4 regions of the Cupriavidus metallidurans CH34 genome follow, and region 2 is predicted to be linked to each of the others. Evidence: predicted binding sites of a transcription regulator. Region 2 holds the regulator's gene; each other region holds the start of a gene.
The links. The regulator FNR, encoded in region 2, switches genes on or off when oxygen is low (the NO sensors DNR and NnrR bind a similar motif). The targets are predictions, from matches to a motif close to TTGATNNNNATCAA.

Region 1 (7,901 bases), 390 kb from region 2:
AATGACGACAAGGAGAATGACACTGAGTATTGCGAGCGCTCGCCCCATCTGCATGACAAGCTGCTGGAATTCGGCGGCTGTCATGCGGGCCTCCCAGTGATCTCCGGGACCGCAGGCGTCAGTGCGGGAGGCGATGCCAACGCCATTGGCAAGGCATCCGGTTGCGCCCTGGCATTCGCTTCCAACAGCAGGGCCAACGCGGCCTTGCGCAGCAGACTGGCGGTCGGAAGAATCTCGGTCAGCGTCTTGAGTTGACGAATAGCATCGGTCGCGTCGCAGCCAAGGCGCGAAGGTGGGGCTTGATGCATGGGTACTTGGGACTGCACGACTGTTCCTGAAGAAAACCCGTATACCAACAGCAAGTGCAATTGGATAGGAACGGATGTTTCCCAAGCTCCGGCGGGAACAGTCACAATTGGCCGGCAAAGCGAACGTCTGCCGGACCTATCCGGGGCGTGCAGTGCTGCCCAATGTCGATGCTGCATGCTGCTTTCAGCAACGGTGTCAGCGCAACATTGGCAATGAGCGGCCAGTCAGCACGTCCCGGACGTTCAATCCTCGAAATCGCTGCGCACCACCAGCACAGGGATCCGGGATTGCGTTAATACACCCTCTGAAACGCTACCAAGCACCATACGCTTGATGCCGCGTCGGCCATGCGTTCCCATTACGATCAGATCGGCCTCCCAGTCATTGGCTTCGCTGGTGATCGTGTCGGCAATCTGGCCTGCTGCCGACCCCGCCTCCTCAAGCAACTCGGTGGAGTAGTGCAAGCCGTTGGCTTCCATCTTCGACCGGACATGTTCCAGTATCCGCTTGCCGATGGCCGCGGTTGCCGCCTCGGCAGGCGTCAAGGTGCTGCCGAGCGCCTGTGTGACAACAAACAATGCCTTGACCTCCGCGCTCATGGCTTTTGCGACGGTCACGGCCTGCGCAAGGGCAAGCTCGGCGGCATCACTATCATCAACAGCCAACAGGATTTTCTTGTACACGATGACCTCCTCCTCTTCTGTTTGTGGAATCGTCTGGCGAACTGCGCTTATCGGAACACGAGAACGGGGATCGTGCTATGGGAGAGCACGTCCTGTGTGACGCTGCCAAGCAGCAGTTTTCCCAACCCCTTTCGACCGTGAGACGCCATGAAAATGACGTCGCACTGCAGTTCATTGGCTTTCTCGATAATCCCAAGATGTGGTGCCGAGGCGGAGGACGTTTTTCCGATACACGGTACTCCCGCCAATGCGGCTGCGGCTTCAATCCGGGAGAGTTCCTCCCGGGCCGCACTTTCGAGCCTGCTCTCGACACTTCCGGTATCAACCGCCGCGCTCATCGAAATGGACAAGCGAGGCTCTTCCTTGCAAATGTATGGCGTCAGGCGGGCCCTGGTGCTACGGGCAAATTCAATGGCCGCCGATACAGCCTTGCGCGATTGGTCGGAACCGTCAACGGGCAGCAGGATGTGTTTGAACATAGAGGTCTTGGGTTGAGGGCGAATCGGTTTGCATACGCACGACCGATTGTCGAACTGGCAGCGTTCCTATGCCTTCAGGCACGAGATACCGGCACGACATGCGGGGAGCGTTTCTCGATTCGTAAACTGAATCGATTTAGTTACAGTATCCCCGCACCGCCCTGGACTTCTTGACTGGAGTCAACGTCCCGATGCTGGCTCTCTCCAGTACGTCGCGGCGCAGATCCGTTTCGGAGAGGAAGTCCTGCCGTGACCCCAAGCACCAAGAATGACCCCCATGATGCGAAGCGGCAAATCACCCCGTCAAAGCTTGCCTTCTCCTTAGTGGCCGGCACCACCCTTCTCGTCCGATCTGCCCGACTGACGCAGCAGGAACCAGGCCATCGCCCCCAGCACCATCACGGCCGCCACCAATGCGGCCCACAACACTGCCTTGCGCCATGCCTCACGTCGAGGTACCTGTGGCGATACCAGCCCCGCCGGCGATGCCTGCATCGTGCCCAGCCGTGCCTGGCCGATAGCGGGTGTCGTACCTGCCAGCAGGTCGGCCTTGGACAGGCGCACCGTGCCTTCGGTGGCCTCACCCACCACCACCTGGAAAGGCGGCGCGCCACGTGCCACGAAAGTCAGTTCGGCGGGCTGCCAGCCCACGAACAGCAGGGGGCGCCCATCACCAAGCCCGCCTGACCGAGGATCCACGCTCAGGCGCCAGTATCGGTCGTCATTGCGAGGCACCGTCACTGACTCGTTCGCCTGCTCTCCGTTGGGTCCGGACAAGCGAAACAGACGCAGATCCGACACATGCTCCCACCGGGCCTGCGCATCTCGCCGCGACCAAAGCGTGGCCTGTGTGATGGTATTGACTTGCGGCAGTCCCACGCGCACCTGTTCCACCGGGAAGCGGCCGGCAAGATCGAATGAGTAACCACCTGCCTGATCCGGCACGCCAGGCACACCCTGGCTCCATTGGAGAGGCGCGGGAGGCGCGGGTTGGGCGGTCACCGTCTCCACCTGCACGCCTTTTACCTCTGGTGCAGCGCCTTGCCATTGCAGCCGCAGGTAGCGGGTACGCCTTGCCTCAAGGGCAATACGTTCCTGCAAGAGCTGGCTGTCCCCACGGCTTACACGCAGAATGCGGGCCGTGCCTGCCGGCTGCCACGCTTGCAGATCGTCGCTCGCCTGTACCGCCACCGCCCCTTCGAAATCGCTGTCCCCCAAACCGAGCTGGACTGCGGCGGCGGGTTCTGTCAGGCGACTCAGGTCGAGCAACCAGTCGGCCGTTGTCTTCGCCCCCGGCGCCTGACCGGCGGCATGCAGGGTGCCGTCGGCGCCGATCACAACACCCAGCCCACTTTCGGCACGGTTAGACGCGGCGGCCGGCGCGGGAAACCACGGCACATCATGCAACGTGCGCATCGGCACAGCTTCGGCCCGAGGCACCGCCAACGCGTAGGGCAACGCCTCACCCGCGCCGTTGAGTACCCGCAGATCGGCCAGTCCGCCGCGCGCGTGCGTGTAGACGCGCGCATCGAGTGTCAATGTGAAGTACGGTGCCGCGGTGAATGTCTCCACCACGAAGCGCTCTGCATGTGCCTGCGGAGCAAGCAGCAGGCACATGCAGAGCCAGCAGAATCCAACGCTGCGGATCACACGCCCTCCTTTGCCGCAGGCGGCATGGGTGATAGATAGCCAATCAGGAGCAGCAATCCTCCGACCGCAATGAAAGAGACGATGCGGGCCACACCCGAGAGGAAAGACAGGTCGACCAGGAACATCTTCATCACTGTCACTGCCAGCAATCCACCACCGACCAGCCAGAGCGACCGCACGGCGCGCCGGGTCGCCACCAGCATGGCCAGGAGCGCCAGTACGGTCCAGAACACGGACAGTGACGCCTGCACCAGCGTCGAGCCTGCCAGGTCATGCAGGGTATAGGGGACGCCTTGCCAATGGTGGAGCGTGCGAAGCAGTACCGCATTCAGCCAAATCAGCACGATCCCCGCGCCCAGCGCCCCTGCCGCGCGTGTATGCAGATCCACTGGCAAACCGGCCACCGGCGCGCGCAACCACCAGAGCACTGCCGCGCCAAAGGTCAGCAACATGATCAGATCAAGCGGATTGAGCAGCGGGATGCGTCCCAGCAATGTGCCCGGCTGCGTCAGGTTCGCGTAGAGCGACCACAGCAGCATAACCAGGACCAGCGGTGCACTGGCAAACGCCGCGACGCGCACCACGGCGGGCTCGCGCACACGCCAGAGTGCGGCAAGCACGATGGCGCCCCAACCTGCCAGGAACACCAGTTGCAGGTTCAACGACTCCAGAATCTCCGGCACGGCGTAACGCACGCCGAAGTGATGATGCAGGGTGCGTAGCAGCACGGCGTTCAGCCACAGGAATACTGTTCCGAGCGCCGCGTACTCCAACCCTCGCGGCTGCGAGGCAAGCTCAAGCGCCAGCACACGCCTGCGCCACAGCACCAGCGCGACGATAACGAGCATCTGCCCGACATCCAGCGGATTCAGGAATGGCACAAATGGCAGCGGGTCCGCCGCGCCGTCGCTGACGAGGCTTGCGAGCGACCAGATCCATAGCAGCGCGGCCAGCGGCAACGCTGCCCACAGCAGGTAGGCCCGCGCAAAACGGCGCACCGGCCAGTGCAGTCGCAATCCAGCACCGGCGAGCACCGCCAGCAAGCAGCCATGACCGAATGTCCAGGCGGCCCAGCTCCAGGCGCCCTCGGGCACGAACGCGCGCAACCGCCAGTAGCCTTCATCCGAGAGCAACACGCACAGGGTCAGGAAAAGCAGTGTATGCAGCGGCGCAAGCCAAGTGTCGGCATGGGCTGCCTCCTGGCGTTTGAGCAGCCACCAACTGGCCACGAACGCCAGGGGCCATGTCAGCAGACCGCTGCCGCCCAGCGGCGGCCCAGTCCAGACGGCGCAACTCGCGATGCACAGCAAGGCCTGCACCGGCGTCAACCCCAGTGCAGGAAAACCTGCCAACGGCCAATCCGCGGCGCGGCTACCAAGATGCGCCAGCCATGCCGACAGCACGGCGAACAGCAGCCAGCCACGCAGCAAGTCCTGAACGGACCAGCCCTGCTCGACGTGCCAATGCCATATCTCGAAAACACCGCCGCCGAGCCACCACCACACGCCCCACAGGGCCACCATCAGACCCCACTCCTGAACAAAAGGCACCCAGGTACGGACCTGCTCGCGCGCGAGCAGGCACCACGCGCTGAAGAACCCCGCCAACGCCAGTAGCATCGTGCCGATATAGCGGGCATTGAATACCGGCCACGCGCCCGGTTCGGTGTCGCCAAGCGCCCCGGCAAGGAATGCAAAGCCAGCGGCGAACTGCAGCAGCAGGCCACACCACAGTGGCAGTCGGCGCTGCTGGCGCATGGCGATCCACACGACACCCGCACCTTCCAGCGCCCACACCGCACACGTGGTCCGGCCGTCGAATCCAAGCGGAATCGCGAGCGTTGCGAAGATGACGCCCAAGGCAAGCAGTGCATCGAACAGCAGGCCCAACCGTTGGCGGTGCCGCAGCAATCCGGCCGCCAGCGCGAAGTAGAACGCCGCCATCGCCACTGCACTCCATGCCATGCCGAAAGGCGTGCCACGCATCAGCGCTGCCTGCAGGCCCGCCATTGCCAGCGGCGTCCCAAATATCAGCGTTCCATCCACGTATCCGGTGAGCTGGACGGATCGACGCAGCGCATACAGCAAGGCAATACCGGTATACAGCAGGAAAAAGAGGATGAGGAAAGGCTCGGTGGTGGAAAGCAGCGCCGGTTTGTAGCTGAGCACGCCCCACAGTGTGGCGATACCGAACGTGAAGACGAAGCCGAGCAGATTCAGCACACGCCAGGCACGGAACCAGGCGATCACGAATATTCCGGTATTGAGGAGCGCGTAGTAGCTGAACAGCATGACGTGGCTGCCGCCGCCCGTGGAAATGAGCACCGGCGCGAGAAAGCCGCCTGCGCTTCCCGTCACTGCCAGCACCGAGGCATTCTGCAAAATCGCCAGCCCCGCCGCGAGACCACAGACCAATACCATCAGCGCGAAAGCCGCGCCGGCCGGCAGAAGGTCATAGAGCCGGGCTGCGGCAAATACTGTGAGATAGAGCACGCCCACCCCCGCGCCCTGCACCGCCAGCGCGTATCCCGGGCGCCGGGTGCGCAAGCGCCAGCCCAATGCGAGCAGCCCGACCGCGCCCAGGCACACGCCCGCGAGTCGGAACTCCACGGGCAGTATGCTGTTGTCTGCCGCGTACTTGAGCAGGAATGCGACGCCGAAGAAAAGAATCAGGATGCCAACGCGCGCCACGCTGTTGCCACCCAGCAGCCAGTCGAGCGCTTCCCGGAAAAGGTGTTTGGCAAAATCAATATCCGATGCCACGACGAAGGGCATATCGCTCGACGATGCCGGCCTGGGAGAGGCCGCCGATACAGGCACAATCTCTGGCACGTCCTGGTGGCTGACAACCTGAGTGCGCGACATTGGGGCTGGTGCAGAGCCCGGTGCCGCTGCCACGGGAATAGGAACGGCGGAAACCGCCGTGGCGGCGACGGCGCTATGGCTCGCCGGGACGGGGATCACCGGCGGCCGCTCTGGCACCTCTGACCGCACTGTCTCAGAATAGTCGGAAGTCTCCGAGTCGACGGCGCCATTCGCATACCCGGCTCCGGCCGCGCCAAGCGCTCGCTTCAGCTCCGCTACCTCGCGCTCCAAGGCGGAAACCCGCTGCGCCAGCGAGGGTCCCTCGCCTTTGCGCACGGGCAACGCGTCCTGCTGGGCGTTTTCCCGTAGCACCCAACCCAGCGCTGCCCCAACGGCGGCGCCGACGACAGCGCCTTCACCGCCCCAAACCGAGGCCCCCACGATCAGGCCGATCAAGCCAAGTATCCAGAGCATTGTTAGTCACCAGAGAGAAGTGCCGCGATTTTAGTGGCTTGCAGAGACGTCGGGGCGACATCTGGGTAATGTTACAAACGTCGTGGTAAATCTGTACTCCCCTCACGTTTGGCATTCAGACCGGAAACGTCTGAAATTGGGTGGGCAACCCCGCTGCCACGGGTAACGCGCCCTCCATTTCCATCGCTATGCATGGATGGCATGGCACGAAATGTCAACGCCCTGGCTGTCCATGCAAAGTCGATCGCCAGTTGCCCACCTATGCTGGGGGGGCTCTTGAATCCATGTTTGGTCCATGCTTGAGCGCCCCCGTCAGCGACCCCGTCCACGACACACGCCCGGACATTCCGCATGTGAATGCGCCCGGATCGTCGATCAATATGCAGACCCCGCATTGCAGGGGATGAAGAACCGATCGTCCGTTAGTCCCCGACACAGTCTGCACGCGCGCTCCATGCACTGAAGATGGGGCACGCACCCATTGGGGCGCGGGATCAGGCTACACACCGCGACCAACCATTGAACGATACCCGGCGCCGCGCGCGCCGGCGTGCGGGTATCGCCTGGATCTGGCGCCCGAACAGCTTTCAACACTATCAAGGAGACCTCGTGAACACCCTGAATGGCTATGACTACGAAGACCTGCAGCTTGGCATGACCGCAAGCTACGCCAAGACCATCACTGAAACCGATATCGAGTTGTTCGCGACGGCCTCCGGCGACAACAACGCCATCCATCTCGACGAAGACTTTGCGAAGACCACGCCGTTTGGCGGGCGCATCGCCCACGGGATGCTGACGGCCAGCGTGATCTCGGCAGCGTTGGCCAGTCGCCTGCCCGGCCCGGGATCGATCTACCTGAGCCAGAACCTGCGCTTCAGGGCCCCGGTGAAGCCTGGTGAAACCGTGCACGTGACGGTCACGGTCACGGATCTCCAACCGGAGAAACGGCGTGTCGCGCTCAGCACGGTCTGCATGGTCCAGGACAAGGTCGTGGTCGACGGTGACGCCCTGATCATGCCGACGTCAGCAAAACGACGCGAGCAATGAGCCGCGCATCCGCCCGAAACAACACGCCATTCGCCATGAGAACTCCAATGCCTGTGCCGACACCGCATGCCAATCCGCTGCTGAGCGGTTTTCCCTCGCCGCTGACGACGCTCGCGGATCTATTCGCCTACCCGCGCTACCTGCCCAGCGGCATCGACATGCCCCGCCTGATGCAGTCCGGCTTCCGGCACCTTGAAGGTCAGTTTTCGATACTGGCCTCGGCATTCGGCCAGGCCGGTGCCGACCAAAAACCGGACCGCCGGTTCGCGGTGAAGGACTGGGACGAGAACCCGTGGTACCGGATGCTCAAGCAAGGTTATCTGCTCAATGCCAAGACGCTTGCCGAACTGGCCGAGTCGATCCATCTGGACGACGACGACAAGAGTAAGCTGACCTTTTTCCTGGGGCAACTCGTCGATGCCATGAGCCCGTCCAACTTCCTGGCAACCAAC
Region 2 (7,901 bases):
GATGCTGACGTTCATTGGCATCTGCTGGTGGGCATGGTCGGGCGGCCGCCAGGCCGCCAATCAGGAATCGGCGATGTTGCCGTTTGCCCTGCCTGACGAAAACACAACTACAAGCCGGAACCCACAGCCATGAGCGATTTCATTTCCGATTTCTGGAGTTATTACATCGCGGCCATCGCGCTCATCGGGATCGTCTGGTGTGTCTGGCTGCTGTTCTCCCAACGCAAGATGCCGAAAGGTGTCAGCACCACTGATGACACCGGTCATGTCTGGGATGGTGACCTGCGCGAATTGAACAATCCGCTGCCACGTTGGTGGATGTGGATGTTCCTGCTGGCCTGCATCTTCGGTCTTGGTTACTTGGCGCTGTATCCGGGTCTGGGATCGTACGCCGGTATGCTCAAGTTCTCGACGCAGGGCGAGCTTGCCGCTCACCGCGAAGCGGCCGAGAAAACGCAGCACCAGATCTACGCCAAGTATCTGAACATGGATATCAAGCAGGTGGCGGCGGATCCTGATGCACGCGAGATCGGCCAGCGGTTGTTCCTGAACTACTGCGCGCAGTGCCATGGTTCGGATGCGCGTGGCAGCCGAGGCTTCCCCAACCTGACCGACAACGATTGGCTCTACGGTGGCGAGCCGGAGACGATCCAACAGACGATCACCAAGGGCCGCAATGGCGTGATGCCGTCGTTTGCGAGCACGATCGATGCGAAGCAGGCGGGCGATACCGCGCAGTACGTGCGTTCGCTGTCTGGTCTGTCCTCGGATCCGATTCGTGCATCGCGTGGCGAAAGCACCTTCAAGTCGACCTGCGCGGCCTGCCACGGCGCCAACGGCAAGGGCAACCAGGCACTCGGCGCGCCGAACCTGACCGACAACACGTGGTTGTACGGCAGCTCGGAAGCGACGATCGTCGACGCGATCCTGAAGGGACATAACGGTCATATGCCGGCGCATGAGGAGATTCTGACGCCCGAGCGCATCCGCATGCTGACCGCATATGTGTGGGGACTCTCGAATACGGGAGGCGCTGCAAAATGACTAACTGCCCCGGGGCCGGGCGGAGTGCCGCCCACCGGGGCGTGAGGGCAACACGATGAGCGCGCCCCTTAACGCCCCCGATCACTCGGACGATCACGCCTCGAACGATCCGTCTGCAAGCCAGTCGTCGAGCGATCGTAACGGCAACACTTGGCGTCCCGCGCCGCCCCCCAAGGGGGCAGAGACCACCGAGGAAGCGCTGTACGAGGTCCGCCGCAAGATCTATCCGCGCTCGACCTCTGGCGCGTTTTCGAGCTGGCGCGTGTGGCTGGTCATCCTGACGCAGTTGATTTACTACGGAACCCCCTGGCTAAAGTGGAATGATCGCCAGGCCGTGCTGTTCGATCTCGGCGCGCGCAAGTTCTACATCTTCGGTCTCGTGCTGTGGCCGCAGGATGTGATCTATCTTGCCGTGCTGCTGGTCATTTCTGCGCTATCGCTATTCCTGTTCACAGCCATCGCCGGACGCCTGTTCTGCGGCTACGCCTGTCCCCAAACGGTCTACACAGAGATATTCATGTGGATCGAGCGACATGTCGAAGGGGATCGCATCGCGCGGATCCGACTTGACGGCGATCCCTGGAGCCTGCGCAAGCTGCGAATCAAGGCGACCAAGCATGTGCTCTGGGTGCTGATCGCACTGTGGACGGGCTTCACGTTTATTGGATATTTCGCGCCGATTCGGGAGCTTGGTAGCGAGGTCCTGCATTTTACGCTCGGACCCTGGCAGAGTTTCTGGATGCTGTTCTACGCGTTTGCGACCTGGGGCAACGCCGGATTCATGCGCGAGCAGGTGTGCAAGTACATGTGCCCCTATGCGCGCTTCCAGAGCGTGATGGTCGACCGCGATACCTATGTCGTGACCTATGACGTGGGTCGTGGGGAGCCGCGTGGTAGCCGTTCCCGCAAGACCGATCGCCATGCCGCTGGCATTGGCGATTGCGTGAATTGCAGTATCTGCGTGCAGGTGTGTCCGACCGGTATCGATATTCGCGATGGCCTCCAGTACGAGTGCATCGGTTGCGGTGCCTGTATCGACGCGTGCAATCTGGTCATGGACAAGATGGAGTACCCGCGCGGACTGATCCGATACACGTCGGAAAATGCGATGCGCAAGTCCCTGTCGACATCCGACGCGCGCAAGCGGCTGCTGCGACCACGCACGATCATCTATACGCTGATCTGGTTGGTTCTGGCGGCGGGCTTCGTCGCGTCGCTGGCAGTGCGGTCGCCGATCAAGGTCGACATCATTCGGGATCGCGGCGCGCTGGGCCGGGAAGTGGAGGGGCGCTGGATCGAGAACGTCTATCGGCTCCAGGTGATCAACACCACGGAAGCGCCGATGCGGATTCGCGTGGAGGCTGAGGGCGACGACCTGACTGGACTGACGGTCGAGTATGACAAGTCCGCCGAGGCCATGCAGCCAACGTCCAACCGGTTGTTGCCGATTCGCATCCGCGTGCCGATCGACGATGCCAAGGAAGGCACGCACAAGATCAACGTAACGGTGACGGCGGAGGGCGAGGACGGCCGAGACGCGCATATCAGGCAATCCACGAGTTTCATTGTTCCCCGCAATCTGTGATGCTGAGGGCGAAATGGCAGCAAACAAGGAGAGCGCAATGACATCCCAACAGTCCAAGCCCTGGTACAGGGAACCGTGGCCGTGGCTTTTGATGAGCGGTCCGTTGCTTGCAATTATTGGCTGCGGCGTGACCATCTGGCTCGCCAACACGCATCCGGATTTGCCGGTTTCCGGCGTGGAGCGTCATGGTCTGGTCGTAGAGAAAACGGGGGCGGAGCATGTAACGTCGCCGGCTGCGAGGCGCCCATGAGACTCCGCTGGCTGATGTGGGTACTTTGGCCGGCGTTTCTGATGGGCGGAGCGGCCACCGCCACCGTATTTTCGGTCGTTGATCCGGGCGATCTCACGTTCTTCGGGCACCAGGTGGAAGCGTCTCGTGAGGCGGTCTACACGATTGGCTTCCTGGTGGCGTGGTTGTTTTGCGCGTTGTCCAGCGGGCTGACGCTATACACCATGCCAACCAAGCTCGAGGAGACCGACGAACTCGAGTAATGGATCGAGTGCTGGTAGAAAGCAGAACGGCCGCACCGGGAACTGAATTCCAGGTGCGGCCGTTTTCCTGGCTAGGACGTTCGTTAGCAGTTTCGGCTATAGACCTGCCTGATGCCTTCCATGTCCACGAGTTTCACGTGTCGTTGGCGAATCTGAATCAGGCCGGCTTCGGCGAATCGAGAGAAGAGCCGACTCACGGTTTCGAGCTTGAGGCCAAGGTAGCTGCCGATTTCTTCGCGGCTCATCCGCAGCACGAACTCGCTCGACGAGTAGCCGCGCATCGACAGGCGCTCCGACATGTTGACGAGAAATGCTGCCAGGCGCTCTTCGGCACGCATCGAGCCAAGAGTGATCAGCATGATCTGGTCCTGCGAGATTTCCTTGCTCATCAGTCGCAGGAACTGTTGCTGGAGCGACGGCAAGGTGCCGGACAGCGATTGCAGGTCATCGAATCGTACGACGCAGACCTCGGTGTCCTCGAGTGCAGTGGCATCGGATGCATGCTGCATCTCGCCGAGGCCGTCGAGTCCGACGACTTCACCGGGTAAATGGAAGCCGGTGATTTGCGTGCGTCCGTCCTCCATGGTCACGTGGGTCTTCAATGTGCCAAAGCGGATCGCATAGACTGCGGTAAGTGGCTCGCCCATGCGATAGAGCGTTTCGCCCTTGTGAACACGAACGCGTTCCTGTACGAGCGTGTCCATCTTTGCGAGGTCCTGTTGCGACATGCCCACGGGAAGGCAAAGCTGGCCCATGGCGCAAGTGGAGCAACGTGGAGACATCTCGGTGACGGGAATGGAGGTAAGCAATTGATGGTGCTCGCATGAATGCGCTTGCGATGGAGGCGCGATGCAGGCATTTTACAGCTTGATGTGACGCAGAAGCGAGGAACAGTTGCCATTTGGTGTGCTTTTCAGTGTCTTTACACTTGCATTGCTTGGCGGCGTGCATTGCGCAGCCATGTGTGGAGGAATTGCCATTGCCGTCGAGCAACGGCAGTCCGGGGCGGCTGTCGCGGTCGTTAACGTCGTGCATCGTTCGCGGTTGCACTGGTGGCTGGAACTACTGGTTATGCACGCCGGGCGTCTCACGACCTATGTGCTGCTTGGGGCACTGATGGGGGCGGTGGGCGCGACAGTCTGGAAGCAGGATTACCTGCCAGTGCAGCGCTGGCTCTACGGTGCAGGCAGCCTGTTGCTTGTTCTGACCGGGGTGTGGTTGTTGCGGGGCCGCGTCATGCGGGCAGCGTGGCTCGAACGGCTGGCGGCGCGGGCGGCCTCGTATGTCGTTCAGGGCATCGCGTCGCTGGGTATGCAGATGCCGCTTCGCTTGCGTCGGCACGCGCCCATCATGCGGCGCTATGGGATGGGGTTGGCCTGGGGGCTGGTGCCTTGCGGTATGGTGTACGGCGCACTTGCGCTCGCCTTGTTGGCTGGTAATGCGCCTTCTGGGGCACTTGTCATGGCGGCCTTTGGCATCGGGACGCTGCCGAACCTGCTGGTGATCTCGGGTTTGTCGGGCTACCTGCGGCAACTGTCGCGCCGCCCCAGCGTGCGAGTGGGCGCCGCGCTTATTGTGATCGGTTTTGGGGCGCTGGGTGTCGCACGCGCCGTCTGGCTGCCCGATACGCTGGCCAATCACGGCTTCTGCGTCGTGTTCTAGACTTTTTTGCTGGTTGCAGGGCGGGGCTGGAATGCCATACAATCGCGAAACCACGGTATCGCGCTCCGATGCGCTCGTGGCGTCGCCGGGGCTGCATTCCCGATCTGGGGTGTGTGCCCAGGGGGTCTGGGCAGGTCTGGCTTGCCAGGATCGTCCCCACAGTTCATCCGGTTCACAAGATCTGGTTCCAAAGTCCGATGGGGCTGTGTGGAGAGGTGGCGCCGGTGCCAGGCGAAGTTGCCTGGGCCGATATCGATTGTTTCTTGCCGCCTTGGCGATCTGATTGTCCAGGTGAATGTCCACCCCAAAAGGGAGAGGGTGCGACGCAAGAGGTCCGTTGACTGGCGCAGTCTGTCAGCCCCGGACGATCTCCTGCCGGAACGACCCGGCAATTCGATGCAAAGAAAATGAGGTGCACGGCTGCGCTGCGAAAAGCTGCGAGTTAGCTGCGCGATGAGATGGCGGTGGCTTAGGCCTCGCTGTATCTGCAATCTCCAGTGCTTCAGGATTCGTCCAGAAGCAGGTGCAAAGACAGGCTGCACACAATCACATGAATACCCAAGAGGCGAAGATCGTCCTCGAGACCGCGCTGATCTGTGCGCAGGAGCCGTTGCGCGTTGGTGATCTGCGACGGTTGTTCGCCGACGACGTCGGTGCCGACACCATCCGGGTTCTACTCGAAGAGCTGCGCAACGACTGGCAGCAGCGCGGGGTGGAGCTCGTGGCCCTGGCCAGCGGTTGGCGGTTCCAGAGCCGTCCCGAGATGCGCGAGTTTCTTGACCGACTCAATCCGGAAAAGCCGCCGAAGTACTCGCGTGCCGTGATGGAAACGCTAGCGATCATCGCGTATCGCCAGCCGGTGACGCGCGGTGACATCGAAGAGATCCGGGGCGTGACGGTCAGCACGGAAGTGGTCAAGAAGCTTGAGGATCGGGACTGGATCGAAGTCATCGGTCACCGGGACGTGCCTGGCCGCCCCGCGTTGTACGCAACGACCAAGGCATTCCTGGATGACCTCGGTCTGCGCTCGCTGGATGAGTTACCGCCGCTCGAGGATGCCCAGGCCCAGGCCCAGGCGGCACTGCTGGATCAGCAGGCCATCGATTTCGAGGCGGTCGCGACGGCGAATCCGCCTGCTGGTGACGAGGAAGCCTTTTCGGAGGCTACCGTTGGGGTGGCTGAGACGGGCGAGCCGGCAGTTGAGTCGTTGTCGGTCGAGCCGCAATCCGAAGATCTGTCCGGTGGCGCGAGCGATGCCGCCGGCAATGAAAACGAACAGAACGACAGCGTCGCGCAGTTGCCCGAGGGTGATGGGCATGACGATGACGCGCCGGTGGCCCAGGCCAACGGATTCCATGTGGACACAGAGTCTTCCTCGCAGGAGGACGCCGCAGTTCCGGCTCGCGACGGTGATATGCCGCTGACGACCGAGGACGACGACGAGCGCGTGTCCAACTGAACAACATGCAACATCGATAGTGAATACTTTGTCTGATTCCGCTGAGCAAGACGTCCGCCAGCCGGACGTGCCGGGCGATACCGGCGCAGCCCCCGAGGGTAACGGCGCCGAAGGCGCGCCCCGCCGCAAGGGGCTGCGCCGCGGCCTGCGCAATCTAGTGGCTTCCCGTCGCCAGGCGGGGCAGGACCGCGATGGCCGGGAAACGGGGCGCGACGATGTCGAACCCTCGTCGACTGGCGAAAGCGGCGATGCTTCGCCGGCCGCCGCCCCCGCGCGTGGCCGTGGGCGTCGCAAGCCGGCGCCGGCCGCCGACACGCAGGCAGTTGCTGGTGCCGAGGAGATGGGTGGCGACGCGCAAGCTGGCCAGCCGCGATCGGATCAGCCAGCGCAGGGGGCTCGCAAGCGCCGTCAGCAGCCGCAACGCAAGGCAGCGCTGGTTGATGGTGACAACAAGCCAACCTCACAACAGCCGGGCCGCCGCAACAAGGGTGGTCAGCGCAAGGGTCAACAGCCTGGCGGCAAGCCGGGTGCTGACAGGGGTGACCAGCGTGTCGAGCAGCGCCAGGGCGACAAGCCCGGTCGGCAAGCCGGCAAGGGCGGCGCGAAGACCGCTGCCGGTGGCGAGGATCTGTTCCGTTTCGTGATTTCCGAGCAGTTCGATCAGGAAGACACGATTGTGCCGCGCACCAAGGCCAAGCCGGTGCGCGAACTGTCCGCAGACGACGACGCGCCCAAACTGCACAAGGTGCTGGCGGAGGGTGGACTTGGTTCACGCCGCGAGATGGAAGAACTGATCCTGCAGGGGCGTGTGTCGGTCAATGGCCTGCCTGCCCATATCGGCCAGCGTATTCTGCCGACCGACCAGGTCCGCGTGAACGGCAAGCTGATTCACCGCAAGGTGACGACCAAGCCTCCACGGGTGCTGCTCTATCACAAGCCCTCCGGCGAGATCGTCAGCCAGTCGGATCCGGAAGGCCGTCCGACCGTTTTCGACAGTCTCCCGCGCATCAAGAACGGCAAGTGGGTCGCGGTTGGTCGCCTCGACTTCAATACCGAAGGGCTGCTGATTTTCACCACGTCGGGTGATATCGCGAACCGTTTCATGCACCCGCGCTATGGCGTGGAGCGCGAGTACGCAGTGCGCACGCTGGGCGAACTGGCCGAAGCCGATCGTCAGCGGCTGCTGCATGGCATTCAGCTCGATGATGGCGAGGCAAACTTCCTGCGGATCGCCGATGGCGGTGGCGAGGGCGTGAACCAGTGGTATCACGTGGCGCTGACCGAAGGCCGTAACCGCGAAGTGCGTCGCATGTTCGAGGCCGTCGGTCTGACCGTGTCGCGCCTGATCCGCACGCGTTATGGTCAGTTCCTGCTGCCGCGCGGCTTGAAGCGCGGTCGCTGGCAGGAATTGGACCCGACGGATGTGCGCGGCCTGATGGCCAACATTGGACTGAAGGCGCCGTCCAAGGAAGCACAGAGTGGCGGCAAGGGTGTGACGAAGGTCGGCGGCCGCAAGCAGCGCGAAGAAGCGGCGCTGGCGGGCATGCCGATGCACACCGGCATGGATGGTCTGCCGCGCTACGAGAAGAGCGGTGGCCGGGGTGGTAATGCTGGGGGCGCGGGCCGTGGTCAGCCTGATCCGATGCAGACCTCGATGGG
Region 3 (7,901 bases), 1.6 Mb from region 2:
GGCCTGCTCGATGGTCCGCTGGCGTTCGACAACGCCATCAGCAAGGCCGCGGCCGAAACCAAGGGCATCCATTCCGAAGTGGCCGGCGACCCCGATATCCTGCTCGTGCCGGACCTCGAAGCCGGCAACATGCTCGCCAAGCAGCTCACGTTCCTGGCCGGTGCGGAAGCGGCTGGCATCGTGCTTGGCGCGCGCGTGCCGATCATCCTGACCAGCCGCGCCGACAGCGTGCGCGCGCGCATTGGTAGTTGCGCGATCGCCGTGCTCATCGCCCATGCACGCCGTGTTGCCACCGAGGCAGCCGTCAAGGTCTGAAGCCACTTACGGAGATTCGCCGCGTGACCACTGCTCATCCCGTCATCCTCGTCGTCAACGCTGGCTCGTCGAGCGTCAAGATTTCCATCTTCTCCGTGCCGGAGGCTGCTCACGAGGACGTCGAAGTCCTGCCCGCGCAGCTTGCGCACGGTCAGATCGAAGGTATCGGCGTGGCGCCGCATATCGAGGGGCGCCTGGCCGATGGAACCGTCGTCGCCGACGAGCGCTTTCCCGTGGAGCTGGTGCCCGATCACGATGCGGCGTTCCGCCTGATCCAGGCCAGGCTGCAGGAAGGCCTGCGCGACACGCCGCCGGTAGCGATCGGCCATCGCGTGGTGCATGGCGGCATGGACTTTGCCGACGCCGTGCGCATCGACGACAACGTGATCGCCAGGCTCGATGCGCTGGTACCGCTGGCACCGCTGCACCAGCCACACAACCTGACGGCGATCCGCGCGGTGCGGGCCGCCGCGCCCGACCTGTTGCAGGTGGCGTGCTTCGACACCGCGTTCCACGCCGGGCACGATCCGATGGCCCAGTTGATGGCGCTGCCCTACGAGTACTACGAGCAGGGCATCCGGCGTTTCGGCTTTCATGGGCTGTCCTACGCGTATATCGCGCGCCGGCTCAAGCAGGTGGCGCCCGACTTGGCCGAGGGCCGCGTGATCGTTGCCCACTTCGGCAATGGCGCGAGCCTGTGCGCGATGCGCGGCGGCAAGAGCGTGGAATCGACCATGGGCCTCACGGCGCTGGACGGCATGCCGATGGGCACGCGCTGCGGCACGATCGACCCCGGCGCGGTGCTGTGGCTGGCGGCGCAAGGGATGACGCCCGACGCAATCCAGGCGATGCTCTATGGGCAATCTGGCCTGAAGGGTATCTCCGGCGTCAGCAGCGACATGCGCGCACTGCTGGCCAGCGATACGCCGCGCGCGAAGCTGGCCGTGGACTTCTACGCCTATCGCGCCGCACAGGAAATCGGCAAGCTCGCGGTCACGCTGGGTGGCCTGGATGGACTGGTCTTCACGGCTGGTATCGGCGCCAACTCGCCGGACGTGCGCGCACGCGTCTGCGCGCACCTCACCGATCTCTTCGGCATCTCGCTGGATGCCGCGGCCAATGGCGACAACTGCCAGCGCATCAGCAGCGACACAAGCCGCGTGCCGGTGCTGGCGCTGCAGACGGACGAGGAAGGCATGATCGCCCTCTCGACCGCGAAGATCCTGCTAAACGGCGGCTAATCTTCGAGGTAGTGCCCGCGTAGTTGCCCCACATCGATGCGCAGGTCATCGGCAAGAAATTGCTCCACACTGCCGTAGGCCCGCGCAATCGCATCCATCGATGCTTCCAGGTATTCGGGCCGCACTTCGAGCAACGGCATGATGACGTCCGCGTCGACCCCGATCGGGGCCACGCGCGCCAGCACATCTTCGTTGAGGCGGCGATTCCAGTGATTGGATTCGAGGTAATTGGCAACGATTTCGTCCTGCGACACGCCAAGCGCCGATAGCAACAGCAACGACGCAAAGCCTGTGCGGTCCTTGCCTGCGGTGCAGTGATAGAACAGCGTGCGGCCGGCCTCGGCATGACGCAGGAACGCGCCGAACGCCTCGCGGTAGCGCACCGGAAAATCGCGGTACACATCGAGCATGAAGTCTCGCATCTGTGTGGGCGTGCTTGCACGCAGGCGCGGCACCAGCACATCCATCGCCATGCTGCCCTCCAGCACCGGCACCGCGAGCCAGTGAAAGCGCTCGCCGAAAGCGGCCTCGGCAGGCGACTTCTCGCCGGGAGACCGGAAATCGACAACGATATCCAGATCGAGCGAATGCAGGCGATCGAGATCGGCGGCCGAGGCCAGCGCGGGATTCGCGCTGCGATAGAGCTTGCCCGACCTGACGCGACGGCCGGATAAACCGGCCAGTCCGCCAAGGTCACGCGCGTTGGGGATCGTCTCCAGCCCCAGCGAGGGGCGTGTGTCGTGATTCATATTATTGGTCATTTCGCATAAGCGTGCGGTCAAGCACGCCTTCCAAAAACGTTCAGCATCGGCTTCAATTATTTCAGATCGCCGCATCGAAGGACAGGTGCCACGTACGGCTTCATGCTTCCGTGCCGCTCATACACCCATCCACGCGCAATCACACTCACTCGATCCGCACAAGGCCCCATTGCTGGCATCGAAGCCTGACATCACAGTGAGTTGATATCCAGCAATTGCGCCGTCACCAGCACCTTGGCACATCGGCCTTGGCTTCACATAATGAGCCCATGTCGGCCGCGGCGATCCTGCGATACGACGCGACTGGCAGGCTGATCCAACATAGGGATTCCACGATGCCTGAATCACAAGTACCTCCTGCCGCCTCCGGCGCCCCCACCGCCGCGACGGCCGTCGCGGCCGCGCCCAAGCTCAATATCCACTGGGGTCTGTATGCGGCCGTGGTCGTGCTGATCGCGGTGCTCCTGATACCGATGCCGGCTGACCTGCCTGTGGCCGGTCAGCGCATGCTGGCCATCCTGGCATTCGCGGTCGTGGTGTGGATTACCGAAGCGGTGACCTACGAGACCAGCGCCATCATGATCACGTCGCTGATGGCCGGCCTGATCGGCTTCGCGCCGATGGTCAATGACCCCAACACGCTATATGGCACATCGCGCGCGCTTGGCATGGCCCTGGCGGGCTTCTCGAACACCGCGCTGGCCCTCGTCGCCGCCGCGCTGTTCATCTCGGCGGCCATGACCGTGACCGGACTGGACCGGCGCATCGCGCTGGTCACCTTGTCGGCCATCGGCACCAGTACCCGACGCATCCTGATCGGCACGATCGCCGTCACGATCCTGCTCAGCCTGGTGGTGCCGAGCGCCACCGCGCGCAGCGCATGTACCGTGCCGATCATGATGGGCGTGATCGCCGCATTCGGCGTCGACAAGAAGTCGAACATCGCAGCCGGCATCATGATCATGGTCGCGCAAGCCACCAGCGTCTGGAACGTCGGTATCCAGACCGCCGCCGCACAGAACCTGCTGACCGCGGGCTTCATGGACAAGCTGCTCGGCGAACGCGTGACCTGGCTGCAATGGCTGATTGCCGGCGCTCCCTGGGCCATCGTGATGTCGATCGTGCTGTACTTCCTCGTGCGCTGGCTGCTTCCGCCTGAAACCGACGCAATTGCGGGCGGCAAGGAAGCCGTGCAGCGTGAGCTGGCCGCGCTGGGTCCGATGACGGGCCCGCAGAAGCGCCTGGCTGCCGTCGCCATCGGCCTGCTGCTGTTCTGGGCCACCGAGGGCAAGCTGCACAAGTTCGATACGGCGTCGATCACGTTCGTGGGCCTGGTGATCCTGATGCTGCCGCGCATCGGCGTGATGGACTGGAAGACGATGCAGCAACGCACGCCATGGGGCACGCTGATCGTGTTCGGCGTTGGTATCAGCCTGGGCACCGCGCTGCTGACCACGCAGGCCGGCCAATGGCTCGGGAAATTCGTCGTCACGCATTCCGGCCTGGCCAATCACGGCACGCTGCTGGTCTTTGCCGTGCTGGCGGCATTCCTGATCCTGATCCACCTCGGCTTTGCCAGCGCCACGGCACTGACCTCCGCGATGCTGCCGATCCTGATCTCGGTACTGCAAACCATACCCGGTGACATGAACAAGGTCGGCATGACGATGCTGCTCGGCTTCACGGTCAGCTTCGGCTTCATCCTGCCCATCAACGCACCGCAGAACATGGTCTGCCTCGGCACCGATACCTTCAACGGGCGACAGTTCGCGCGCATCGGCATCCCGACCACGATCATCGGGTATCTGCTGATGCTGCTGTTCGCGTCGACGTACTGGCGCTGGCTTGGCTGGATCTGACCGGCAAACATGCAACCTCGCCGCTGACACAAGCGCCCCCAAACCTTCGCCCCCAACGATGATGAAAATTACCCTAGACAGCGCGCGGCAGTTCGCGCGCAGCATCCTGGCGGCGCAGGGTGTGCCCGCCGATATCGCCGATGACGTGGCCGAGCACCTGGTGGAAGCCGATCGCAGCGGCTACGTCAGCCACGGCCTGTCGATCCTGCCGAACTACCGCCGTGCCATCGAGAGTGGCAACGTGAATCCCACCGGACGCGCTGCGTGCGTGCTCGACCGCGACATGCTGATGGTGTTCGACGGTAACGGCGGCTTTGGCCAGCACGTCGGCAAGACCGTGATGACGCGTGCCATCGAACGCGTGCGTCAGCACGGCCATTGCATCGTGACACTGCGCAAATCGCACCACCTTGGCCGCATGGGCCACTATGGCGAGATGGTGGCCAGCGCAGGCTTCGTGCTGTTGAGCTTCACCAACGTGATCAACCGGCCGCCCGTGGTCGCGCCCTTCGGCGGCCGCGTGCCACGGCTCACCACCAATCCGCTTTGCTTTGCCGGGCCGATGCCGAACGGGCGACCGCCGCTCGTCGTCGATATCGCCACCAGCGCCATCGCCATCAACAAGGCACGCGTGCTGGCGGAGAAAGGCGAGCCCGCGCCGGAGAACAGCATCATCGACGCCGAAGGCAACCCGACTACCGATGCGGGGGTCATGTTCGACGATCAACCGGGATCGCTGCTGCCGTTTGGCGCCCACAAGGGCTACGGTCTCGGCGTGGTGGCGGAACTGCTGGCCGGGGTGTTGTCCGGCGGTGGCACGATCCAGCCGGACAACCCGCGCGGCGGCGTGGCCACGAACAACCTGTTCGCGGTGCTGCTGAATCCCGAACTCGATCTCGGCATCAACTGGGAACGGGAGGAGGTAGAGGCCTTCGTGCGCTACCTCCACGACACGCCGCCTGCGCCAGGCTTCGACCAGGTGCAGTATCCGGGCGAGTACGAAGCCATGCATCGCGCCGCGGCGGCAACGCATCTGGAGATCAATCCGAAGATCTGGAGCCATCTGGCAGCGTTGGCGGGGGATCTCGGGGTGGATATGCCGGCGGCGTAGGCCATTGACGCACGCTTCGCACGGACCGGTGACAGGAGAGCATCAGAGATTTCCCAGACGCGATAGCCGCCAATGGCACAATACGCGCCATGCAACGTCTCTGGTCCGCCCTCGTCAAATTCGTTCTGCTCGCCATCATCGGGAGCGCCCTGCTGCTAGCCTTCGCCATCGTGATGGCGAATCGGCAGTTGCCGTCCCTCGACGCGCTGACGGCATTTCGCGATTCGCCCGGCTACGTGAAGATCGCGGATTTCCCGCACAACTTGCCCGAGGCCGTGGTCGCCATCGAAGACGACCGCTTCTACCTGCATGACGGCGTGGACTATGTGGGCGCAATGCGCGCCGGCATTGCCAATCTCTCCGACGATCTCTCGCAAGGCGCGTCGACGATCACGATGCAGGTGGCGCGTAACTTCTATCTGTCGCGCCAGAAGACCTACACGCGCAAGCTCTACGAAATCCTGCTGGCGTACCGGATCGAGAACGCACTGAGCAAGGATGAAATCCTGGAGATCTACCTGAACAAGATCTACCTAGGACAGGGCGCGTATGGCTTCGGCGAGGCTGCCGAAACCTATTTCGGCAAACCGGTCGACCGGCTCACGCTGGCCGAATGCGCGATGCTGGCCGGGCTGCCCAAGGCGCCATCCGCCAACAACCCGGTGGTCAATCCGCGCCGCGCTCGCCAGCGCCAGGCCTACATCCTGCTGCGGATGCTGGAACTGGGCCGCATCACGCGCGCCCAGTACGATGCCGCACTGCTCGAACCGCTGCGGCTCAAGTAGGCTCGCGCGTCACGCGGCCACCTGCGCCACCGCCACCTTGTCGCGATGACGCGCCACGGCAGCCTGCACGATCGGATCGAGCCCTTCCCCGCCTGTCGTGTCGATATGGGCCAGCAGCGCGCGCCGCATCCGTGGCTCCCAGAACCGCTTCAGATGGCTGGCGATATCCCCCAGCGCTTCATCTCGATCTGGCATCGCTTCGAAGAACGTGCCGATCTGATTGGCCATCTTGACCAGATTGTCGATATGCATGAAGGACCCTACGCAAGCTTGAGTCGTTGGGGGTGAGAGTAGGCGACCAGGGTGCCGCCGCGCACGAAACCGGCCAGCGTGACGCCCGCCGATTCGGCCAGACGCGCAGCCAGCCCCGTTGATCCGGACACCGCCGCCAGGATACCCGCGCCAATCGAGGCCGTCTTGAGCACCATCTCGTAGCTGGCGCGGCTGGTGACGATCACTGCGCCATGACTCACGTCCTCGCCGCCCCGCGCCAGCGCGCCGGCCAGTTTGTCGAGTGCGTTGTGGCGGCCCACGTCCTCGCGCACCAGCGATACGTCGCCATCCGCGCGCAACCACGCTGCCGCGTGCGTGGCACCGGTATCGCGCAGCAGCGCCTGCCGCTTGTGCAGCGCGGCGAAGGCATCATCGAACACCACGGGATCGAACACCGCAGTGCTATGCACCTTCCGCGGCGCGCGCATGACCTCCTCGAGCGATTCCGTGCCGCAGAGACCGCAACCGGTACGTCCCGCCAACGCCCTGCGCCGGCTCTTGAGCGTGACGAACGCAGCGCTGGCGATCTCCAGCTTCACCGTCACGCCATTCTCGGCGGCTTCCACCTCGATACCGTAGATGTCGCGCGCGCTGTCGACCACGCCCTCGGTCAGGCTGAAGCCGATCGCAAAATCCTCCAGGTCCGCCGGCGTGGCCAGCATCACCGCGTGGGAGATGCCGTTGTACTCGAACGCCACCGGCATTTCCTCGGCCAGATGATCGATCTCGGCGGAGGCGGCACCCTGCCGCCAGCGCGTGACCGCACGCGTGTGCTGCACTGGCAATACTCCAGCTTCACCCAGGCCGTTCTCGTCAGGCATGTCTCGCTTCATCGCCGTGCTCCCTGGCTCATCGCGTCGGTGTGGGTTCGCCGGCCGCGCGCAGATGTGCCAGCTGTTCCTCGTTGAAGGCATGGTAGTTGCGCTGCCACGTGGAGGGCTGCGCCACCGGCATCACCTGCACGGCCGTCACCTTGTACTCCGGGCAATTAGTGGCCCAGTCCGAGTTGTCGGTCGTGATCACGTTGGCGCCGGACTCGGGGAAGTGGAACGTCGTATAGACCACGCCGGGCTGCATCCGCTCGCTGACGATCGCTCGCAGCACCGTTTCACCGGCACGGCTCTGAATCCCGACCCAGTCGCCGTCCTTGATCCCGCGTTCCTCCGCATCGTGCGGATGGATCTCGAGGCGGTCCTCATCGTGCCAATGCACGTTGTGCGTGCGCCGTGTCTGCGCGCCAACGTTGTATTGGGACAGGATGCGCCCCGTGGTCAGGATCAGCGGGTACTTTCGGTTGACCTTTTCGCTGGTCGGCACGTACTTCGTGATGATGAACTTGCCCTTGCCGCGCACGAAAGTGTCCACGTGCATGGTCGGCGTGCCCTCCGGGGCCTCGGCATTACACGGCCACTGGATGCTGCCAAGTTCCTCAAGCTTCTTGTAGCTGACACCCGCAAACGTGGGTGTGAGGCGCGCAATCTCGTCCATGATCTCGGACGGATGGTTGTAGTGCATCGGATAACCGAGCGCGTTCGACAGCAGGATCGTTGCCTCCC
Region 4 (7,901 bases), 1.3 Mb from region 2:
CCCAGGGCTTCTCGCGGCTGGGCGTGCCGGTGTTCATGGCCGACGTAAAAGGTGACTTGACCGGCATTTCCCAGGCCGGCCAGCCCACGGACAAGCTCAAGGCCCGCCTGGCCGAGCATGGCCTGCCCGAGCCGGTCTGGGGCGCATGCCCGACCACGCTCTGGGACGTCTTCGGCGAAAAAGGCCACCCGGTGCGCGCGACGGTTTCCCATATGGGGCCGCTGCTGCTGTCGCGGATGCTCGAACTCAACGATACCCAGGAAGGCGTGCTGAACCTGGTATTCCGCATCGCGGACGCTAACGGCCTGCTGCTGCTCGATTCCAAGGATCTGCGGGCGATGCTCCAGTACGTGGGCGACAACGCGGGCCAGTTCACGACCGAGTACGGCAATATTTCGGCGGCGTCGATCGGCGCGATCCAACGTGGTCTGGTGGCGCTCGAATCGCAGGGAGCGGACAAGTTTTTCGGCGAGCCGATGCTCAATCTCGAGGACTTCATCCAGACCGAGAAGGGGCAGGGCGTGGTCAACATCCTGGCCGCCGACAAGTTGATGAACGCGCCGCGGCTCTACGCGACCTTCCTGCTGTGGATGCTGTCCGAATTGTTCGAGAAGCTACCCGAGGCCGGCGATCTGGAAAAGCCCAAGCTGGTGTTCTTCTTCGACGAGGCGCATCTGCTGTTCAACGATGCGCCCAAGGCGCTGCTCGACAAGATCGAGCAGGTCGTGCGGCTGGTGCGCTCGAAGGGCGTGGGTGTGTATTTCGTGACGCAGAATCCGGTCGATATCCCGGACACTGTGCTCGGTCAGCTTGGCAACCGCGTGCAGCACGCGCTGCGCGCATTCACGCCGCGTGACCAGAAGGCGGTCAAGGTGGCGGCCACGACGATGCGCGCGAACCCGAAGCTCAATCTGGAGCAGGTTATCGGCGAACTCGGCGTGGGGGAGGCGCTGGTGTCGTGCCTCGACGCCAAGGGCACGCCCTGCGTCACCGAGCGTGCCTGGGTGCTTGCGCCCGGCAGCCGTATCGGCCCGATCACGGACGACGAGCGTCGGGCGTTGATCGCGGGGTCACTGGTGGCGGGTACCTATGAGAAAACGATTGACAGGGAATCGGCGTACGAGAAGTTGCGCGGCAACGCGGCGGCGTCGGGAACGGGAACGCCGGGGCCGGCCAGTGGCGGCGCGGCAGGCGGGACAAGTGGTAGCGCGGAGCAGGGCGGCTGGCTCGATCAGGCTGGCGAGATCTTCGGCACGCTGACGAAAGGTACCGGCAAGACCGGGCGCGGCGATTCGATCCTTGAGTCGATGGCCAAGTCGGCGGCGCGGACGGTGGGTTCCCAGGTGGGACGGGAACTGATTCGCGGCGTGCTGGGCAGTCTGCTCGGCGGCGGCAAGCGCAAGTAGCCTGCGAAGCTGGACCAACGCCGATGCATCAAAATAAAACGCCCGCGCGATGCGGGCGTCTTTCATGGGGATCGTCAGGGGCCGGGGCCAGCGCCGGCGCCGCTGGCCAGAGGCTCAGTTGCCGCCGCGCCGCGCAGCCTCTGCGTCCTCGCGCATCTTGCGCGCGAACATGCGCGCAAAGAACGCGCCCATCCCGATGATGAAGGCAATGACGGCCAGACTGCCGAGCCCGGTGGGCGTTGTGAACAGGATCTTGATGGCTTCCATGTGGGACTCCCTTCGCTTTTATATTGATTCACCGTGTATGGCGGACAGTGTAGTCAGTACAAGGCACGGGGAAAGGTCATCCCACAAAAACTTTGAGGCGCATCAAGCGCCTCAATTTCATTCAGACGAATCCAGTTCAGTTCGGGCTTAGTTCTTGGTGCCGAAGAGACGGTCGCCGGCGTCGCCGAGGCCCGGCACGATATAGGCATGGTCGTCCAGATGGTTGTCCAGCGAGGCGACGTAGAGCTTCACGCCGGGGTGGGCCTTCTGGAACACCTCGACGCCCTCGGGCGCAGCCACCAGCGCCACGAAGGTGATGGATTCGTCCTTGACACCACGGCGCTTGAGCACATCCACCGCATGGGCAGCCGAATAACCGGTGGCGACCATCGGGTCACACAAGATGAACGAGCGATCTTCCACGTCCGGCAGGCGCACCAGATACTCCACCGGGCGGTGCTGATCGTCGCGATATACGCCGATATGGCCGATACGCGCCGACGGAATCAGTTCCACCAGGCCGTCGCTCATGCCGACGCCGGCGCGCAGCACGGGCACGATCGTCAGCTTCTTGCCGGCGATGACCGGGGCGTCCAGCGGCACCAGCGGCGTGTCGATGCGGCGCGTGGTCAGCGGCAGGTTGCGCGTGATCTCGTAGCCCATCAGCAGCGTGATCTCGCGCAGCAACTCGCGGAACGTGCGTGTCGACGTTTCCTTGTCGCGCATGTGCGAGAGCTTGTGCTGGATCAGCGGGTGATCGAGGATGAAGAGATTGGGAAAGCGCGGATCTTGTTTCATGGCGGCAGGCTCGGAAATCGGGAAGGCCCCCCCTGGAGCGGGAGGGCCCTGTGCAGCGCGATTGTAATGGATGCGCGGGCCTGCCCGGTGGTCAGTCCACCGTGATCCCGGCCGACTTTGCGACCTTTCCGAAACGTTCGTATTCAGTCTGAGTCAGTGTCTGCAATTCGGCTGCACTCGAACCCTTCGGATTGAAGCCGGCCTGGGCCAGCTTGTCGCGCACGTCCGGACGCGCCAGCGCCTCGACGAACGCCGTATTGAGCGCCTGCACCACCGGCGCTGGCAGGTTGGCCGGGCCGTAGACGCCGAACCATGGTTCTACCGCGTAGCCCGGCAGTCCGGCTTCGGCCAGCGTCGGCACATTCGGCAGCGACGGCGAGCGTGTCTTGCCAGCCACCGCCAGCGCGCGCAGCTTGCCAGCCTGGATGTGCGGCAACGAGGCCGGCAGGTTGTCGAACATCACCTGGATGTGGCCGCCGAGCATGTCGTTGATGGCCGGGCTGCTTCCCTTGTACGGCACGTGAGTCAGATTCGTCTGCGTCACCTGCGAGAACATCGCGCCGGCCAGGTGCATCGAGGTACCCGTGCCAGCCGTGGCATAGGTCAGCCCCGGATGAGCCTTCGCATAGGCAATCAGTTCCGGAACGGTTTTCACCGGCAGGCTCTCGCTCACCTCCAGCACGATGGTCGAGGTGCCGAGCAGGCTGATCGCCGTGAAGTCGCGCCGCGGATCGAACGGCACGTGCTTGTAGATATGCGGGTTGAGGGCGTTGGTCGAGATCGCGCCGAAGCCGATCGTGTAGCCGTCGGCCGGTGCCTTGGCCACGGCATCCATGCCGATGTTGCCACCGGCGCCCGGCCGGTTCTCAATGACGACCGGCTGGCCGAGCTTTTCGGCCACGCGCTGGCCCACGGTGCGGGCTACGAGGTCGGTGGTGCCGCCTGCGGCGTAGGGCACGATGAAGCGGATCGGCTTGCTCGGGAAGCTGTCGGCGGCAAAGGCGGCCGACGGCACGGCGAACGCGAGCAGGGTAGCGGACAGGATGGCACGGCGGCGCGCCGTGAAGCGGTAGGACGGCATGACTCGGGTATCTCCAGTTTCTTGTTGTTCCTGCGCGGCGCGCGGCTTTGGCGCGCCGCGCAGGCGCCGGCCATTGTATGGGAAAGCAGGCATTGGCGCGGCCCCGGCGAGCATTGCGTCTTTTGGCATACAATCGCCGGGTTCCCGCCGCGCGCCGCACGAATCGAACGTGCCGGCCCGGCGTATGCCCGAACTGCGTCCCCCGTGCCTGCCTCCCAGAAGTCTTTGTCTCCGCCCGTCGAAGTGCCTGCCGCACAGCGCGTCGGGCTTGCCGTCGCGGCCATCGGCGCCGTGCTTTTCTCGGCCAAGGCCATCGTCGCCAAGCTGATGTACCGCTACAACGTCGACGCCGTGATGGTGATCACGCTGCGCATGTTGTTCGCGGTGCCGTTGTTCATGGCGATCGGCTGGTGGCAGGCGCGCAAGTTGCCCGCGTTGTCCTGGGCCGATCGTGGCCGTGTAGTGTTCCTGGGCTTCATCGGCTACTACCTGTCGAGCTTCCTCGATTTCATTGGGCTGCAATACATCACCGCGAGCCTCGAGCGGCTGATCCTGTTCCTGACTCCCTCCTTCGTGCTGCTGACGACCGCGCTGGTCTTCCGCCGGCCTATCGCGGCCCGCCAGTGGATATCGCTGCTGCTGGCCTATGTGGGCATCGTGCTGGTGTTCGCGCACGACCTCGACGTGAGCGGCCCGCAGGTCTGGCTGGGCGGCGCGCTGGTGCTTGGCAGCGCCATGTCGTATGGTGTGTATCTGATCCTGAGCGGTGAACTGGTGCAGCGCGTGGGATCGCTGCGGCTCGTGGCCTATGCGATGTGCGTGTCCACGTTCTGCTGCGTGGTGCAATATCTGGCGTTGGGCCGGCCGATCGCGGAACTCGCGCAGCCGGCGCCGGTAATGTGGCTGTCCGTGGTGAACGCGGTGTTCTGTACCGTGTTGCCGGTGTCGCTGACGATGATCGCGGTGGCGCGGATTGGTGCGCCGATGGCGTCGCAGGCTGGCATGATCGGTCCGGTCTCGACGTTGCTGCTGGCGTTCTGGCTGCTGGGTGAGCCCATCAGCGGTGTGCAGATGATCGGTAGCGCCCTGGTGCTCGGCGGCATGTATCTGCTTTCGACGAAGAAAGCCTGAATTCGAAAATTCGAGAAGAATCAACCAAGGAAGGAGAGCAAGAAATGGATCTCGGACTGCGCGGTAAGCATGCGCTGGTGTGTGGCGCCAGCAAGGGGCTCGGGTTTGCGTGTGCCGATGCGCTCGCGGCGGAAGGCGTGGATGTGGTGATCGTGGCGCCGAGGCGCTGGAGAAGGCTGCAGCCGATCTGCGCGCCCGTCACGGCCGCCGCGTGCTGGCGGTGGCTACCGACATTACCACGGCGGAAGGCCGCAAGCTTGCCCTCGACGCAGCCACGAAGCTGGGCGATCTCGACATCCTGGTCAACAATGCCGGCGGCCCGCCTCCGGGCAACTTCCGCGATTGGGGCCGCGACGAATGGCTCAAGGCGCTCGACGCCAACATGCTGACCCCGATCGAGCTGATCAAGGCCACGGTCGATGGCATGATCGCGCGCCGCTGGGGCCGCATCATCAACATCACGAGTGGCGCGGTGAAGGCGCCGATCGACGTGCTGGGCCTGTCCAACGGCGCCCGCTCGGGGCTGACCGGTTTCGTCGCCGGCCTGGCGCGCGAAGTGGCGCAGCATGGCGTGACCGTCAACAACCTGCTGCCCGGACCGTTCAACACCGATCGTCTCTACAAGACGATGGAAGGCGGCGCGCAGAAGGCCGGCATCAGCGTCGATGAAATGGCGCAGCGCCGCGCGGCGTCCAACCCGACGCGCCGCTTTGGCGACCCGGCTGAGTTCGGCGCTACCTGCGCGTTCCTGTGCAGCCGCCAGGCCGCATACATGACCGGCCAGAATGTGCTGCTCGACGGCGGTGCGTATCCGGGGACGTTCTGACATGCGCAGCAAGCCACGCATCGCGCTGATCGCGCACGATCGCAAGAAGGATGACATCGTCGCGTTCGCGGGTCGCCATCGGGACTTCCTGGCTCAATGCGACCTGTTGGCCACCGGCACCACCGGCGGCCGGATCGCTGCCGAAACGGGGCTGCCTGTCGCGCGGATGCTGTCCGGCCCGTGGGGCGGTGACCTGCAGATCGGCGCGCAACTCGCGGAAGGCCGCGTCACCGCGGTGGTCTTCCTGCGCGATCCGATGACGCCGCAGCCGCACGAACCGGATATCAACGCGCTGGTGCGCGCGTGTGACGTGCACAACGTGCCATGCGCGACGAACCTTGCCACGGCGGAACTGGTGGTCGTGGAACTAGCGCGGATCTGCTTTGAGGAAGATCAGGCAGCCGCCGACGACGCGGCACCCTGAGGAAGTACGGTAGAAGTACGGCAGTCAGCGCGACCGCACGGTGGTCGCGCTGGCGCGCATTTCAGCCTGGCGCAGGATATGCGGCGGCAGGCGCTTCAGAATCAGATGGATGGCGAGTGGAATCAGCACGACGTCGTCCACGATGCCGAGTCCGGCGATGAAGTCGGGAATCAGGTCGATCGGCGAGATCGCGTAGAGCAGCAGCCCGGCTGCGGCGGGTTTCAGCCACGGCGGCGAGTCCGGGTGGCGCAGGGCAAACCAGAATAGCCGGCCGTCACGTCGTACCAGCGTCCACAGGGCTGAGAATCGTTTCCACATGGTGGGCCTCCTCGATCACATGTCACGCATGTGCGTGAACCGGTAGGTTGGGCTGCCCGGAGCCGATTCAAGTTCCTTCGGTTTTCTCCCCACTCCCGCAAGACGGGAGTGGGGAGCCAGTCACCGGGTCAGTCAGCCCGGAACGTTCCCTTCCACACCGTCCACGTAGAACTTGATGTTGTGGAGGAAGTTGTCGTCGGCCACCTGATCCTTGGTCAGCTGTTCCTTGCCGGCGTTGTCCTTGAGCGGACCCTTCCAGATCGGCGCGGTGCCGTCGATCACACCCTTCTTGCGCTCTTCCACCAGTGCCTTGACGTCATCCGGCACCACGGTGTTGAAGCCCTTCAGGTCGATCATGCCTTCCTTCAGGCCCCACCACGTGGTGTTGGGCTTCCACTGGTTGTTGAGCACGTCCTCGACCACCTTGTTGTAGTAGACGCCCCACGAGATCACGGACGCGGCCAGGTGAGCCTTCTCGCCGAACTTGCTCATGTCGCTGTCCCAGCCGAATGCGTACACACCCTTTTCCTGGGCGGTCTGCACCACGGCGGCCGAGTCGGTGTTCTGCATCAGCATGTCCACGCCCTGGCCGATCAGCGTCGTGGCGGCTTCACGTTCCTTGCCCGGATCGAACCACTTGTTGACCCAGACCACCTTGACCGTGGCCTTCGGGTTCACGCTGCGCGCGCCCAGCGTGAACGAGTCGATGTTGCGGATCACTTCAGGGATCGGCACCGACGCCACCACGCCCATCTTGCCGGTCTTGCTCATCTTGCCAGCCACCACGCCAGCCAGGTACGCGCCCTCATAGGTGCGCACGTCGTACTGCGCCAGGTTCTCGGCGGTCTTGAAGCCGGTGGCGTGCTCGAACTTGACGTCCGGGAACTCCTTGGCCACCTTCAGCATGGATTCCATGTAGCCGAACGTGGTGCCGAAGATCAGCTTGTTGCCCTGGCTGGCCAGGTCCCGGAACACACGCTCGGCGTCAGCGGCGGACTCGGGCACGTTCTCGACGAAGGTGGTCTTTACCTTGTCGCCGAACTTGGCTTCGACGGCCTTGCGGCCCGCGTCGTGGGCATAGGTCCAGCCGGCGTCGCCGACCGGTCCGATGTAGACGAACGCCACCTTCAGCGGCTCGGCAGCCGCAGCGGCCGGCGCAGATGCCGGGGCGGCGGTTTCGGCCGGCTTCTCGGCTTCCTTCTTGCCGCAGCCGGCCAGCGCCAGTACTGCGGTGGCGGCCAGGGCCGCGAGGGTGGTCCTGCGTGTGACGATCATCGATCTCTCCTAGTAGAACGTCTTGTGATGCGTTTGTGATTCGAGTTGTGGTTCGACTTCGTTTGACTGCTGAAAACGGGTCACGCGTTGCCGGGGCGGAACGGCTTGCCGAGCGAGGCCGGCATGTTCAGGCGGATCCAGGCCGGATTACGCGAAATCAATGCCAGCACGACGATCGTCGCCGCGTACGGCAGCATCGACAGGAACTGCGACGGCACCGATACGCCGATACCCTGCAGGTAGAACTGCAGGATCGTCACGCCGCCGAACAGCCATGCGCCGATCAGCACGCGGCCCGGACGCCAGGTTGCGAACGTGGTCAGTGCAAGTGCGATCCAGCCACGGCCGGCCACGAGGTTTTCCACCCACATCGGC

Region 1: RMET_RS08395 (universal stress protein) is a predicted target of FNR. The motif match lies at 1,642-1,655, and genes of this name have one in related genera.
Region 3: RMET_RS02830 (DASS family sodium-coupled anion symporter) is a predicted target of FNR. The motif match lies at 2,519-2,532, and genes of this name have one in related genera.
Region 4: RMET_RS32025 (DUF3149 domain-containing protein) is a predicted target of FNR. The motif match lies at 1,766-1,779, and genes of this name have one in related genera.

Annotation. Positions count from the first base shown of each region.
Region 1 is NC_007973.1:1,808,632-1,816,532, reverse strand. Features, by position in the region: gene RMET_RS08405 (hypothetical protein) at 81-308, opposite strand; gene RMET_RS08400 (universal stress protein) at 552-992, opposite strand; gene RMET_RS08395 (universal stress protein) at 1,040-1,471, opposite strand; gene RMET_RS08390 (DUF3999 domain-containing protein) at 1,793-3,121, opposite strand; gene RMET_RS08385 (DUF2339 domain-containing protein) at 3,118-6,399, opposite strand; gene RMET_RS08380 (MaoC family dehydratase) at 7,009-7,449, shown strand; gene RMET_RS08375 (PHA/PHB synthase family protein) at 7,497-7,901, shown strand, end outside.
Region 2 is NC_007973.1:2,202,258-2,210,158, reverse strand. Features, by position in the region: gene RMET_RS10215 (cbb3-type cytochrome oxidase subunit 3) at 1-133, shown strand, start outside; gene ccoP (cytochrome-c oxidase, cbb3-type subunit III) at 130-1,044, shown strand; gene ccoG (cytochrome c oxidase accessory protein CcoG) at 1,100-2,629, shown strand; gene RMET_RS32220 (membrane protein) at 2,643-2,879, shown strand; gene RMET_RS10200 (hypothetical protein) at 2,876-3,121, shown strand; gene fnr (fumarate/nitrate reduction transcriptional regulator Fnr) at 3,205-3,930, opposite strand; gene RMET_RS10190 (sulfite exporter TauE/SafE family protein) at 4,016-4,783, shown strand; gene scpB (SMC-Scp complex subunit ScpB) at 5,334-6,242, shown strand; gene rluB (23S rRNA pseudouridine(2605) synthase RluB) at 6,271-7,901, shown strand, end outside.
Region 3 is NC_007973.1:595,211-603,111, reverse strand. Features, by position in the region: gene RMET_RS02845 (phosphate acetyltransferase) at 1-315, shown strand, start outside; gene RMET_RS02840 (acetate/propionate family kinase) at 339-1,556, shown strand; gene RMET_RS02835 (tyrosine-protein phosphatase) at 1,553-2,305, opposite strand; gene RMET_RS02830 (DASS family sodium-coupled anion symporter) at 2,653-4,176, shown strand; gene RMET_RS02825 (Ldh family oxidoreductase) at 4,238-5,287, shown strand; gene RMET_RS02820 (transglycosylase domain-containing protein) at 5,377-6,072, shown strand; gene RMET_RS02815 (formate dehydrogenase subunit delta) at 6,082-6,324, opposite strand; gene fdhD (formate dehydrogenase accessory sulfurtransferase FdhD) at 6,333-7,178, opposite strand; gene fdhF (formate dehydrogenase subunit alpha) at 7,195-7,901, opposite strand, start outside.
Region 4 is NC_007973.1:862,527-870,427, forward strand. Features, by position in the region: gene RMET_RS03945 (helicase HerA-like C-terminal domain-containing protein) at 1-1,406, shown strand, start outside; gene RMET_RS32025 (DUF3149 domain-containing protein) at 1,521-1,673, opposite strand; gene upp (uracil phosphoribosyltransferase) at 1,821-2,471, opposite strand; gene RMET_RS03955 (Bug family tripartite tricarboxylate transporter substrate binding protein) at 2,563-3,552, opposite strand; gene RMET_RS03960 (DMT family transporter) at 3,796-4,683, shown strand; partial or broken gene RMET_RS03965 (SDR family oxidoreductase) at 4,728-5,509, shown strand; gene RMET_RS03970 (methylglyoxal synthase) at 5,511-5,933, shown strand; gene RMET_RS03975 (YkvA family protein) at 5,958-6,251, opposite strand; gene RMET_RS03980 (BMP family ABC transporter substrate-binding protein) at 6,384-7,526, opposite strand; gene RMET_RS03985 (ABC transporter permease) at 7,607-7,901, opposite strand, start outside.